Regions from separate parts of the Virgibacillus sp. W0181 genome, predicted to be linked through region 1. Evidence: riboswitches for the same ligand, from Rfam matches in the RefSeq annotation. Region 1 holds a riboswitch; the other holds the start of a gene.
What was found. A riboswitch is a leader RNA that binds a small molecule or an ion and turns the genes downstream of it on or off. The one in region 1 is predicted to bind cyclic di-GMP.
Positions count from the first base shown of each region.

Region 2: another riboswitch for cyclic di-GMP. It lies ahead of ACLIBG_RS03610 (competence type IV pilus major pilin ComGC); the one in region 1 lies ahead of sinI (DNA-binding anti-repressor SinI).

Region 1 covers NZ_JBPYCR010000015.1:51,687-56,871, reverse strand. Annotated here, with positions in the region: gene ACLIBG_RS08510 (VOC family protein) at 1-462, opposite strand, end outside; gene ACLIBG_RS08505 (SRPBCC domain-containing protein) at 496-1,011, opposite strand; gene ACLIBG_RS08500 (ArsR/SmtB family transcription factor) at 1,144-1,464, opposite strand; gene sinI (DNA-binding anti-repressor SinI) at 2,027-2,149, opposite strand; cyclic di-GMP riboswitch class I at 2,162-2,247, opposite strand; gene ACLIBG_RS08490 (serine hydrolase domain-containing protein) at 2,567-3,610, shown strand; gene ACLIBG_RS08485 (zinc-binding dehydrogenase) at 4,267-5,185, shown strand, end outside.
Region 2 covers NZ_JBPYCR010000004.1:112,908-118,092, forward strand. Annotated here, with positions in the region: gene ACLIBG_RS03595 (GspE/PulE family protein) at 1-474, shown strand, start outside; gene ACLIBG_RS03600 (type IV pilus twitching motility protein PilT) at 487-1,521, shown strand; gene ACLIBG_RS03605 (type II secretion system F family protein) at 1,581-2,780, shown strand; cyclic di-GMP riboswitch class II at 2,834-2,918, shown strand; gene ACLIBG_RS03610 (competence type IV pilus major pilin ComGC) at 2,939-3,313, shown strand; gene pilM (type IV pilus biogenesis protein PilM) at 3,414-4,313, shown strand; gene ACLIBG_RS03620 (hypothetical protein) at 4,325-4,876, shown strand; partial or broken gene ACLIBG_RS03625 (hypothetical protein) at 4,857-5,185, shown strand, end outside.

The sequences.
Region 1 (5,185 bases):
ACACATATCTTGAACATACATCATTGAGGGTACGATAAATGGTCGTACCTCACCTTCTGGGTTTGTGAGAATCAGCTGCCATGTCAGACCATACTTATCCTGTATCCATCCGTAGCGTTTACTGAACGGATATTCTTGAAGGGGCATAAGGGCTGTACCGCCCTGCGACAGCCTTTCCCAGAGTTGATCTAATTTTTCTCGCGCGTTCTCATCTCTTGAAGGATCAAAATTGACAAAAAAAGAAATTGAAGGATTAAATTGAAAATGTGGCCCTCCATTTATAGCCATGAATGAATATCCCGCAAGATTAAACGTAACGATATCGCTATCTCCAGATGGTGTGTCTTGAACAGTTGCGAAATTGGTGACTTTTGAATCCGGAAAAATAGTTGTATAAAATTGTGCAGCCTCTTTTGCTTCTTGATCAAACCATAAATGCGGCATAATTTTTTGTTTCACCATTGGTATTTCCTCCTTTAAGCTATGAATAATATCCTACTTGAGCTGCTTCAATTGCTCTTCCAGACGGTTCCAAGTTTCGGAAATGCCTTGTAGCATACCCATGTCCATAACCTTTTTGAGTTCTTCCGCAGAGACATATTCAGCACGATTAACTAGTTTTGTCTGATCGCCCAGATCGATGAATTTCAACGTAATTTCAGCGGCTGGCATAGTCTCGTCAATATTTCCATCTGCATCCGTAAAATAATCAGTGTAAATAATCGTCTCTGGCTCAATAATATCGTTGTATATGACTTTTCCCCAAGACTCCATACCGTAATATTCCCCTTGATCCCGATCAGTACATTTCATACAGAAATGCCACATACCACCCGGTCGGAAATCAATATGACAAACCGGGAGTTCCCATCCAATAGGTCCCCACCAAACTTTTAGATGTTCAGGCTCTTTAAACATATTGAAAACGAGATCGCACGGTGCATCGAAAACACGTTCCAGTACTAGCACTTTGTCGCCTTCAACTCTAGAATTTAATTCGTTATTTGACATTTTACTCCTCCATTCGATTGTGTAACCTTTCTTTACTCTTAATTTTTTCCAAAGGTATAATCATCATCATCGTCTTAGGTGCATTCTCAAAGGTGAAGATAACTAATGTGCATTCATTAATTGGTTATTAATTCAGTGTTTTTTCTCCTGTAATACATTTAGATAATCGTCCAGGCGATCCATCCGCGCTTCCCACACCCGTCGATAAGAATCGAGCCATTTATCTAGCTCTTTAAACGTTTCCAGTCTTAACTTGTATATTCGACGGTTTGCTATTGGCTCAACTTCAACAAGGCCAGCTTCACTCAAAACACGAAGATGCTTTGAAGTTTGGGGCTGGTTTAGTTTTAATTTACTTGCAATTTCCCCCACTGGAAGCGGCTCTTCAAGAAGAAGATCAATGATATCAAGACGATTTGGTTCCGCCAGGGCACTAAATGTTTTCGCGTTCATGTTGATTCAACTCCAACCATTTTCATTTTACATAAATCCATTAACGTATGTTGTTACATGAAATTATCACATCCGATTCTTTGACTTAGTCACACGTTGTTGTTTACACAATTATTCCATATCGGGAATATTCCCGTCAAGTTATATTTATATTTTTCAAAAAACAATATAGTATTTTCCGAATCCTTAAAAACCCGCTTCAAAACAACCTAAGCTAGGTAGCTAATCCATAATCTTTATCAATCTTCTTTAAGATGTAATGATACCGGGGCTGACTTAAACAGAGCTATCATAAACGGAAAGAGGGGAAGTTTGTTCAAAAAAAAGCGCCACGATGTTCTCAATCGTAGCGCTTTCCATCTACTTCAAGTATCCTAGTTTTATATGATGTATTGCAGATTTCTTAAAAAACCATTAACGTTAATATAAAAATGATTGTAGAAAAAAATAAAACTAAGTAGCTGTTTTCAACCTTGTATTATAAAGTATTTTTTAATGAAAATTGATTTTCACAGAAGAAAACTTTTGCTCGGTCTTCTGATAAGCAATAAAGAAATAAAATCTATTTAATTTCTATTGCTTCATTGCTTAAGTATTCTCTAACAACATGAATAGGAATCCCTAAATCCCGAGCTTGAATTATTAAATCTACCCATTCTTTATCCAGTTCTTTTGCACTAATCACGATCGCCTCCTGAAAGGCAGCCCAGCTATCATCGTTGGAAAAACATTAGACCTGAGGCTTTGCGTCCCAATCTTTCGAGAGGTTTGCCTTTTTCTGAATAGTGTAATTAATTTGATAGTAATATATTACCACACTCCATTACCGAATTGTACTTTATAAAGAAAAGTTTATTAAATTATATTATTTATCCCCTTTTATAAAATTTACTTTATAAAAGGGCGTGTAACAATGGTTTCAGTTTAATATTTTGTATAGTTCCGGAAATCAAGTCTTTAAAAAATTCACATGCAAAATAGACTGTTATATATCCTCTATTTGAACGACTGATATCCAGATTATTAAAGAGTGTATGTTAAATATACGCGTTATTTTTTAGGCTCTAATTGTTAAAAGTAAAATATTATGAGGGTGGTTTATATGGGAGTTAAAACGCAAAAAATTGATAAAGTATTCGAACGAACTACAAATAAAAGCCAAATACATGAAGCCGTTCTACTTGTAGAAAACATGGAAGGAGATTTTTCATACAGCAAGGGGTACGGGGGGAAGGATGTTGATTCCCCAATCCTTATGGCAAGCATCACAAAGCTGTTTACCTCTACCTGTATTTTTATTTTGAAAGAGCGGGGTAAGCTGTCACTTGACGATGAAGTAACAAAATACTTTAAAGAAGAAACATTGGGTAACCTACATATTTACAAGAACCAAGATCATTCCACAAAGCTTACACTTTCACATTTATTACGTCAAACAAGCGGATTGCCGGATATCTTTGAAGAAGGTAGTAATAATGCAAAAAAACGTGCAATCCATCAGGACATGGAATATGATTTTGATGAAATGATAACGATGACCAAAGGTTTAAAACCGCATTTTGCACCTGACAGAGGAAAAAGAGCTCATTACGCTGATATAAACTTTGATATGCTCGGAAGAATAGTTGAAACAGTTGCTAATTCAACATTAGATGATGTATATAAGCAATTAATATTCGACCCTCTAAAGCTAACAAATACTTACCTTCCTAAGAGTGACCATGATTTTGTTCCTAAAGTTTATTATAAAGACAGTTCCTTTTACCGCCCAAAATACGTAAGAAGCTCTCGTGCCAGTGGAGGTGGTATTTCTACTGCTCGTGAATTAATGATATTTATCAAAGCTTTCTTTAGTGGAACGTTATTTAATAAAGCTGTTTTTCATGAACAAAATGTAATGAACAAGTTGCAAGCTTCCATGTTTCCGATTCATTACGGTGCTGGATATATGAGAATTCCACTAAATGGGATTGGGACATTTTTTATGGGGAGAGGGGAATTGGTTGGACATTCCGGTTCATCAGGTTCATTTGCATTTTATTACCCTTTAAAAGATTTGTTTTTTGTTGGAGATGTCAATCAAATGGCAAATCCTGCACTTCCCGTAAGATTAGTGATGCAACTTGCTCTTTCGATGAAATCATAAAGACACTAAATCAAAAATAGAGTAATTTTTATTGTTAAGTAATATTGAATGATTTAACATTGAATAAAGAGCGAATCTCAAAGCAAATCTATAAAGCGATTTCAATCAACGGCAATTTGGGCGAAATTGAGATTATAAAGGGGACGATTTCATTAAAAGATATATTATATTTTCTATTAGTTTTTTAACTTTGTTTGTATTATTTCAAGTTCTATCCGGGTATTTTATGACACTTTTTTATACTCCAGATATGACAAGTGCTTGGAGTAAGAGTGAAAGCTTACCTACCAGTGTTGTTATTAAAAGAAGTTCTTCTCTTTCAACCGTAATTTTAGCCTTTCTTGCAGCAACAATAGCTTATTTTGCTCCTAGGTTATTTATTAAAGGTAATAACAAATAACTATCCCCAATAGGGGGCACTAGCTGCACAAGGAAAGAGTATGCAAAGCGACTAAGATAAGAGCTTCTTTCTTTACTGCAATTATAACACTCGTTATTTTCATAGTTTTATCTTTAGCAGAATAGAGGATATCTTGCTTTTGGTCGAGTTTATTACTTGTTTTTTATTTTTACTATGGCCAAATATATCCATTCACGAAACAGTTATTTTGGTATTTCATCAAGGAAAAATAAATATATCTGAAAGGATGTCTTAAATGAAAGCTTTTGTATATGAGCGTGGAGAGTTTTTAGTTAAAGATGTTGGCGAACCGCAAGCCGGAGCTGGCGAGGTTGTTATTCGCATGCGAGTTGCTGGATTAAACCACCGAGATTTGTTTGCACACAACCAACGAGGAACAGGTGCCGAAACGCTTGCCATTGGTTCGGATGGCGCGGGAGTGGTTGAAAGTGTTGGCGAAGGTGTAAATCGGTTCCAAACCGGTGATGAAGTAATGATAAACCCGAGCCTTGGTTGGTACAACAATGCTGCCGCACAGCCGGATGATTATGGCCTTTTTGACGGGACCATTGCGGAAAAGGTTGTCATTAATGTCGAACAACTTGAACGTAAGCCCGCATACCTCACATGGGAAGAGGCTGGTGTCTTGACGCTCTCTGCTTTAACAGGATATCGGGCAATGTTTACAAAAGGGCAACTGAAAAAAGGAGAAACGGTATTTATTCCTGGTGCAGGAAGTGGAGTCGCAACCTACCTTATTCCTTTTGCGAAAAAGCAAGGTGCACGGGTCATTGTGACATCACGCAGTCCAGAAAAACGTCAGGCAGCCAAACAAATTGGTGCAGATGTTGTACTAGATACAGCAAGTGATTGGGTTGAGGCGTTGAAAAATGAAACTATAGATTTGGTTATCGACAGTGTCGGACAGGCCACATTCAATCGTTCACTAAAGGTGCTAAAAAAGGGTGGCAAAATGGTTATTTTTGGTTCATCGACTGATGATGTGTCCGAACTGAATTTACGAGAATTTTTCTACGGTCAGTACCAACTGTTGGGGTCCACTATGGGTAGCCAAGAAGAACTTCACGAGATGCTTGCGTTTATGAAAGACTCTCAATTACATCCTGTCGTCGATCGAACATTTACTTTGAACGAGGCTAAAGAAGCACTGACAT
Region 2 (5,185 bases), on a different contig from region 1:
TCTTTAACCGGGCACCTCGTCTTTAGTACAATCCATACAAACAGTGCGATAGATTCTATTCCGCGACTTTTTGATATGGGCATTGAGCCGTATTTGGTCGTATCCTCCATATCCGGAATTGTTGCACAGCGGCTTGTTCGGCGTATTTGCCGTGATTGTCGGACCGAAAGAACCCCTTCCGCATTAGAACATGATGTTTTTGACAAACATCATGTGGACGTTGATACCATTTATGAAGGAAAAGGATGCAACAGTTGTCAGCAAAAAGGATATCGCGGTAGAATTGCCATCCAGGAAGTTGTTGTAATGAACGATGCAATCCGGGAAATGTTAATGGATAATCGCTCCGTTACAGAAATTCGTTCACAGGCACGAAAAGAAGGAGCGTCGTTCCTCGTGCATGATGGCTTGGAAAAAGTGAAAGCAGGCTTGACGACAATGGAAGAAATGTTGCAAGTGACGATTCAGGTTTAGGGGGGCAATGAGATGAAGGAAATGTTTCATCAATGGTTGCAGGAAGCAAATGAAAAAAATGCGTCAGATGTTCATCTAACGGTTAATAAAGCACCGGTATTCCGGATTCATGGGAAGCTGGTTGAAATGGATGGATCTGTTTTACAGCCATCAGAAACGGAAGCAATTTGCCAAGTCATTTTATCGGAAGCGGCATGGAGAACATTGCAAGAGCAGAGAGAAATTGATTTTTCTTATACAATTGACAACCGCTTACGATTTCGAATGAACGCTTTTTACCAGCGTGGCCATTTATCACTTGCCATTCGTCTAATCCCGACAGGTGTACCGACATTTGAACAGCTACACATGCCGTCGATTGTTCAAGAACTGACTGCGCTTCCCCAAGGACTTATCCTAGTGACCGGACCAACCGGAAGCGGGAAAACGACAACGCTTGCTTCCATGATCGATTATATTAACAAAACAACGGAAAAACATATTATTACACTGGAAGATCCGATTGAATATTTACATGCACATCGTATGTCCATTATTGATCAACGAGAAGTTGGACCGGATACACGTACTTTTGTTAACGGGCTACGAGCTAGTTTGCGGCAAGATCCTGATATTATTCTCGTTGGAGAAATGCGCGATCAAGAGACAATTGCAACAGCAATTACGGCAGCCGAAACCGGTCATCTCGTATTAAGTACGCTACATACATCCGATGCAGTGTCCACGATTGAGCGAATAATTGATGTCTTCCCCCCGGAACAGCAAGGGCAAATACGAATCCAACTGTCCTCAATCTTAAAGGCAGTAATTTCTCAGCGCTTGTTTCCGACCCTAGATGGAATGAACCGGCGAGTAGCAACGGAAGTACTAGTGAATACACCCGCGGTTAAAAACTTAATTCGCAATGAAAAGCTACATCAAATTCAAAACGTGCTGCAAACGTCAAAAGATGCTGGTATGCATACGCTTGAAATGGATTTACGTCGTCTACTGCAGGAAAGTGTAATTAGTTATGAAACCGTCGCTCCTTATTTAAATGAAATATAGTAAAGTGGAAACAGATAGAGGTCATTATTAGCTTGTTATTAGGAAAGGAGGAGTGCTGAATGAATTTTCAATACGAAGCCAAGCGGATATCCGGGCAACGACTGAAAGGAAAAATCGATGCTGACAATGAAGCGGAAGCCTTAAGCATGCTGGAAAAGGAAGGATATATCGTTTATCGCATGGAAGAAACAAAACCATGGAACAAAGATCTTGTCCTAAACAGAAAAATAAAACACAAAGACTTCATCATTTTCCTGCGACAATATGCGACGTTAATTCAGTCCGGCATTCCTATTTCCGATGCAACAAAAACGATGAGAGAGCAAACGAATAACTATGCTTTGCGGATCGCACTGGAAGATATGAATAAGCGTCTAGAACAAGGGCAATCCCTGTCTGAATCAGCAAGCAAGCATCCGAACGTTTTTCCCGAACTGCTTGTCCATATGATAGAAGCAGGGGAGGCGAGCGGGAAGCTGGACGAAATCTTGAATCAAATGGCTACGTACTACGAGAAGCAGTACAATAACCGGCAAAAAGTAATCTCGGCCTTAATGTATCCAAGCATTGTCGGTTTAATCACATTTGTATTAACGATCTTTTTGCTCGTTTTTGTCGTGCCGCAATTCGTTTCGATGTTTTCATCGTTTGGTCAGGAATTACCAGCCTATACCCAGTTTATTGTAAATCTCAGTCACTGGGCTGGGTTGTATTGGTGGGTTTTGATAGTGTTGGTGGTTGCGATCGTTGCGCTTTACCGGGTATTTATGAAACAAGAAGCATTTGCCTATCAGATGGATCTTATAAAAATGCGAATTCCGATCTTTGGCCAGCTCGTTCATAAAGGCGCATTCGTTCGGGCGACCCAAACATTAAGTGCCTTATTTAACAGTGGCGTGCCAATCTTGCAATCGGTGGAAATTACGGAAAAAGTTATCGGAAATCGCGTGATTCGCGATATATTTGCTCGATCGCGTGAATCATTGACCGTCGGCGAATCAATGACTGTCCCGATGATAGGTCATTGGGCTTTTCCCGCACTCGTCGTGCAAATGATAAAAATCGGCGAACAAACCGGAACACTCGACGCGATGCTTTTAAAAGTAGCAAACTTTTATGAGGAAGAAGTGGAACAACTGTCCGATCGGATCAAAGTGCTAATTGAGCCACTCATTATCGTCACGCTTGCTGTTGTTGTAGGCGGTATTATACTGGCAATTGTACTGCCAATGTTTTCTATGTTTGAGAATTTTGGTTAAAAGTTGCAAAATCGACACATAATTTGTCGAAATATAACTAGTAATCTATTATAATAAGATTAGGAGATGGGGAAGGATTATCTATACATCGGGCACTTGGATAATCTGGAGTCATTAGTGCGACCGACCTAATTTTTCTTAAATTAGGAGGAATGAATATGTTTAACAAAGTAAAAAAGATGTTCAAAAACGAAAAAGGGTTTACGTTGGTGGAATTATTAGCCGTTATCGTTATATTAGGAATTATTACAGCTGTTGCTGTTCCGGCGATTGGGAGTATATTGGATGGAAAAAAGCAAGACGTACATGAGGCAAATTGTCAGTTGGTTTCTAATGCAGCAAGATTAGCGGCTGTGGAAGATAATATAGGGGATAGTACTGATCTTGCGACTTTAAAAACTGAAGGATTTTTAGAAGAAATACCTGAAGACCCCAACAGTGGTAATCTTTATGGAGAAAATACTGGTGTTATAAAGAATAACGATGGTAAGTATATTATGCAAATGGAAGGTTGTCCTGGGTATACGCCATAAATATAAATGAATACTTATTAGTTATACAATTGACGCCCTTGCATCATGCAATTGGGGCGTCTTCTTACATTATTTAGTCAACAAGAAGTGAGGTGGAAGGATGATTTTGCCAACGGCCGGTCGTGTTAATCTCGTTATAACCAACAACATTATTCGTTATTCTTTCCACAAACAGCCTTCGATGGACGGGCTGGCCTACAAAGGTGAGTTGGAGCTTCCGCAAGGTACAGTGCAAGATGGCGTTATTTTAAATAAAGCAGTATTCAAAGAGGCGATGAATAAGCTTGTCGTGAAACATAAATGGAAGCGAAAGAAATTATTCCTTGCCCTTCCTGATAGTACTGTAGTTATACGGGAATTGAAAATTCCGGCAGCTTTGGAGAAAGAAGAAGCAATCGGATACATAAAAAACCAACTCGGCAGTACAATTTATTTGCCGTTTGATCAGCCGGCGCTAGCAGTTGAATTTTTGGAAGTGAAACAAGAGGAAAGAGAAATTTTATTGTTTGCTTATCCAAAGGAAAAAATTACGGGCTTTACGACAGCTTTTGAAGAAGTTGGCTTAAAGCCGGTAGTAGCAGATTTGACGTTCCTTTCTATTTATCGCTATTTTGCCCATAATATTGCTGAATTACCTGCGCATCTTTTACTCATTCATTGGAATGAGGACGCATTAGTTTTAACCGCCTTTCAGCATAATAAAGCCATTTTCACCCGGTATATTAAGCCTGATCAAGCCGTTAATGCACAAGTGCTGGAGCAGCCGATACAAGATAATATGATCGAGATTAGAAGAATTCTGGATTTCTATCAATATTCGATTATGAACGGCGATGCGGCAGTTGAACAAATACTGCTTACTGGGGACTCCCCCTATTTGCAGGTAATAAAAAAGTCGTTGAACGAAGAATTTGCACTGGATATTTATGCGCCCCCAATTTCTGATGAAGAATGCAAATATGTGGATGTATATGGGCTTGGATTAAAGCAGGATGCATAGAAGGTGAACTTATGACGGTTGAAATAAACTTTATCGAAAAAAAAGAAAGTAAATATGTTGCTCCAGTACTCTTTGCCATTGCATTTATTTTCCTATTGCTTCTAATTGCTGCGCTAATTTTTTACCAGCGATATGAACTGTCAACGACGATGGAGAGTGATAAAGCAGAACTTGCAGGATTGGAAACCGAACTGCTCTCATTGCAAAAAGAAACGGCCGATGAACAATTGCTAAAAAGGATCGAAAAAGAGATGGAAAAAATGCAGGAAGAAACCGCCCCTGTTTTTTCAATGTATGAGGAAACTGTTCTGCCGCTTGCAGGTGGAAAGCTGTCCGTTTATGAAATGACCGAACCGGAGAAAATAGTGATTGTTGGAGCGTTTACGTCATTGACGGAAGTTGCAGACTATACGGAAATGCTAAGCGAAAAATCATATATCACCGATACGGAGCTGACGGAAATTACGAATGGAAATGACGGATTTGAAGCAATGTTGACGTTAAAGATCGATTCGGCATTGGCTGTAGAGGAGCTTAATGAACATGCGCAAACGCTGGAATAAAATATATACAATCACAAGCATTGCTCTGTTGGTTGTTACTGCGCTTGTCTACACGGTGCTTTATGTCAACGTCATTAGCCCGCTTGCAAAACAAGCTAAAAGCACGGCGCAGGAAGTGGAGCTTTACGAGAAACAAGTTGCAAAACTGACAGAACAAAAAGACAATATTCAGGAACAAAAATTAAATGAAGTAGCAATGAAAGTGCCGCTGGAAAAAACACCGGAAACCGTGCTTCGACAATTAGAAAAACTCGCAAAAACTTCAAAAGTTGAGGTCACGTCACTTGGTACGAATGATGATCAAGCGAA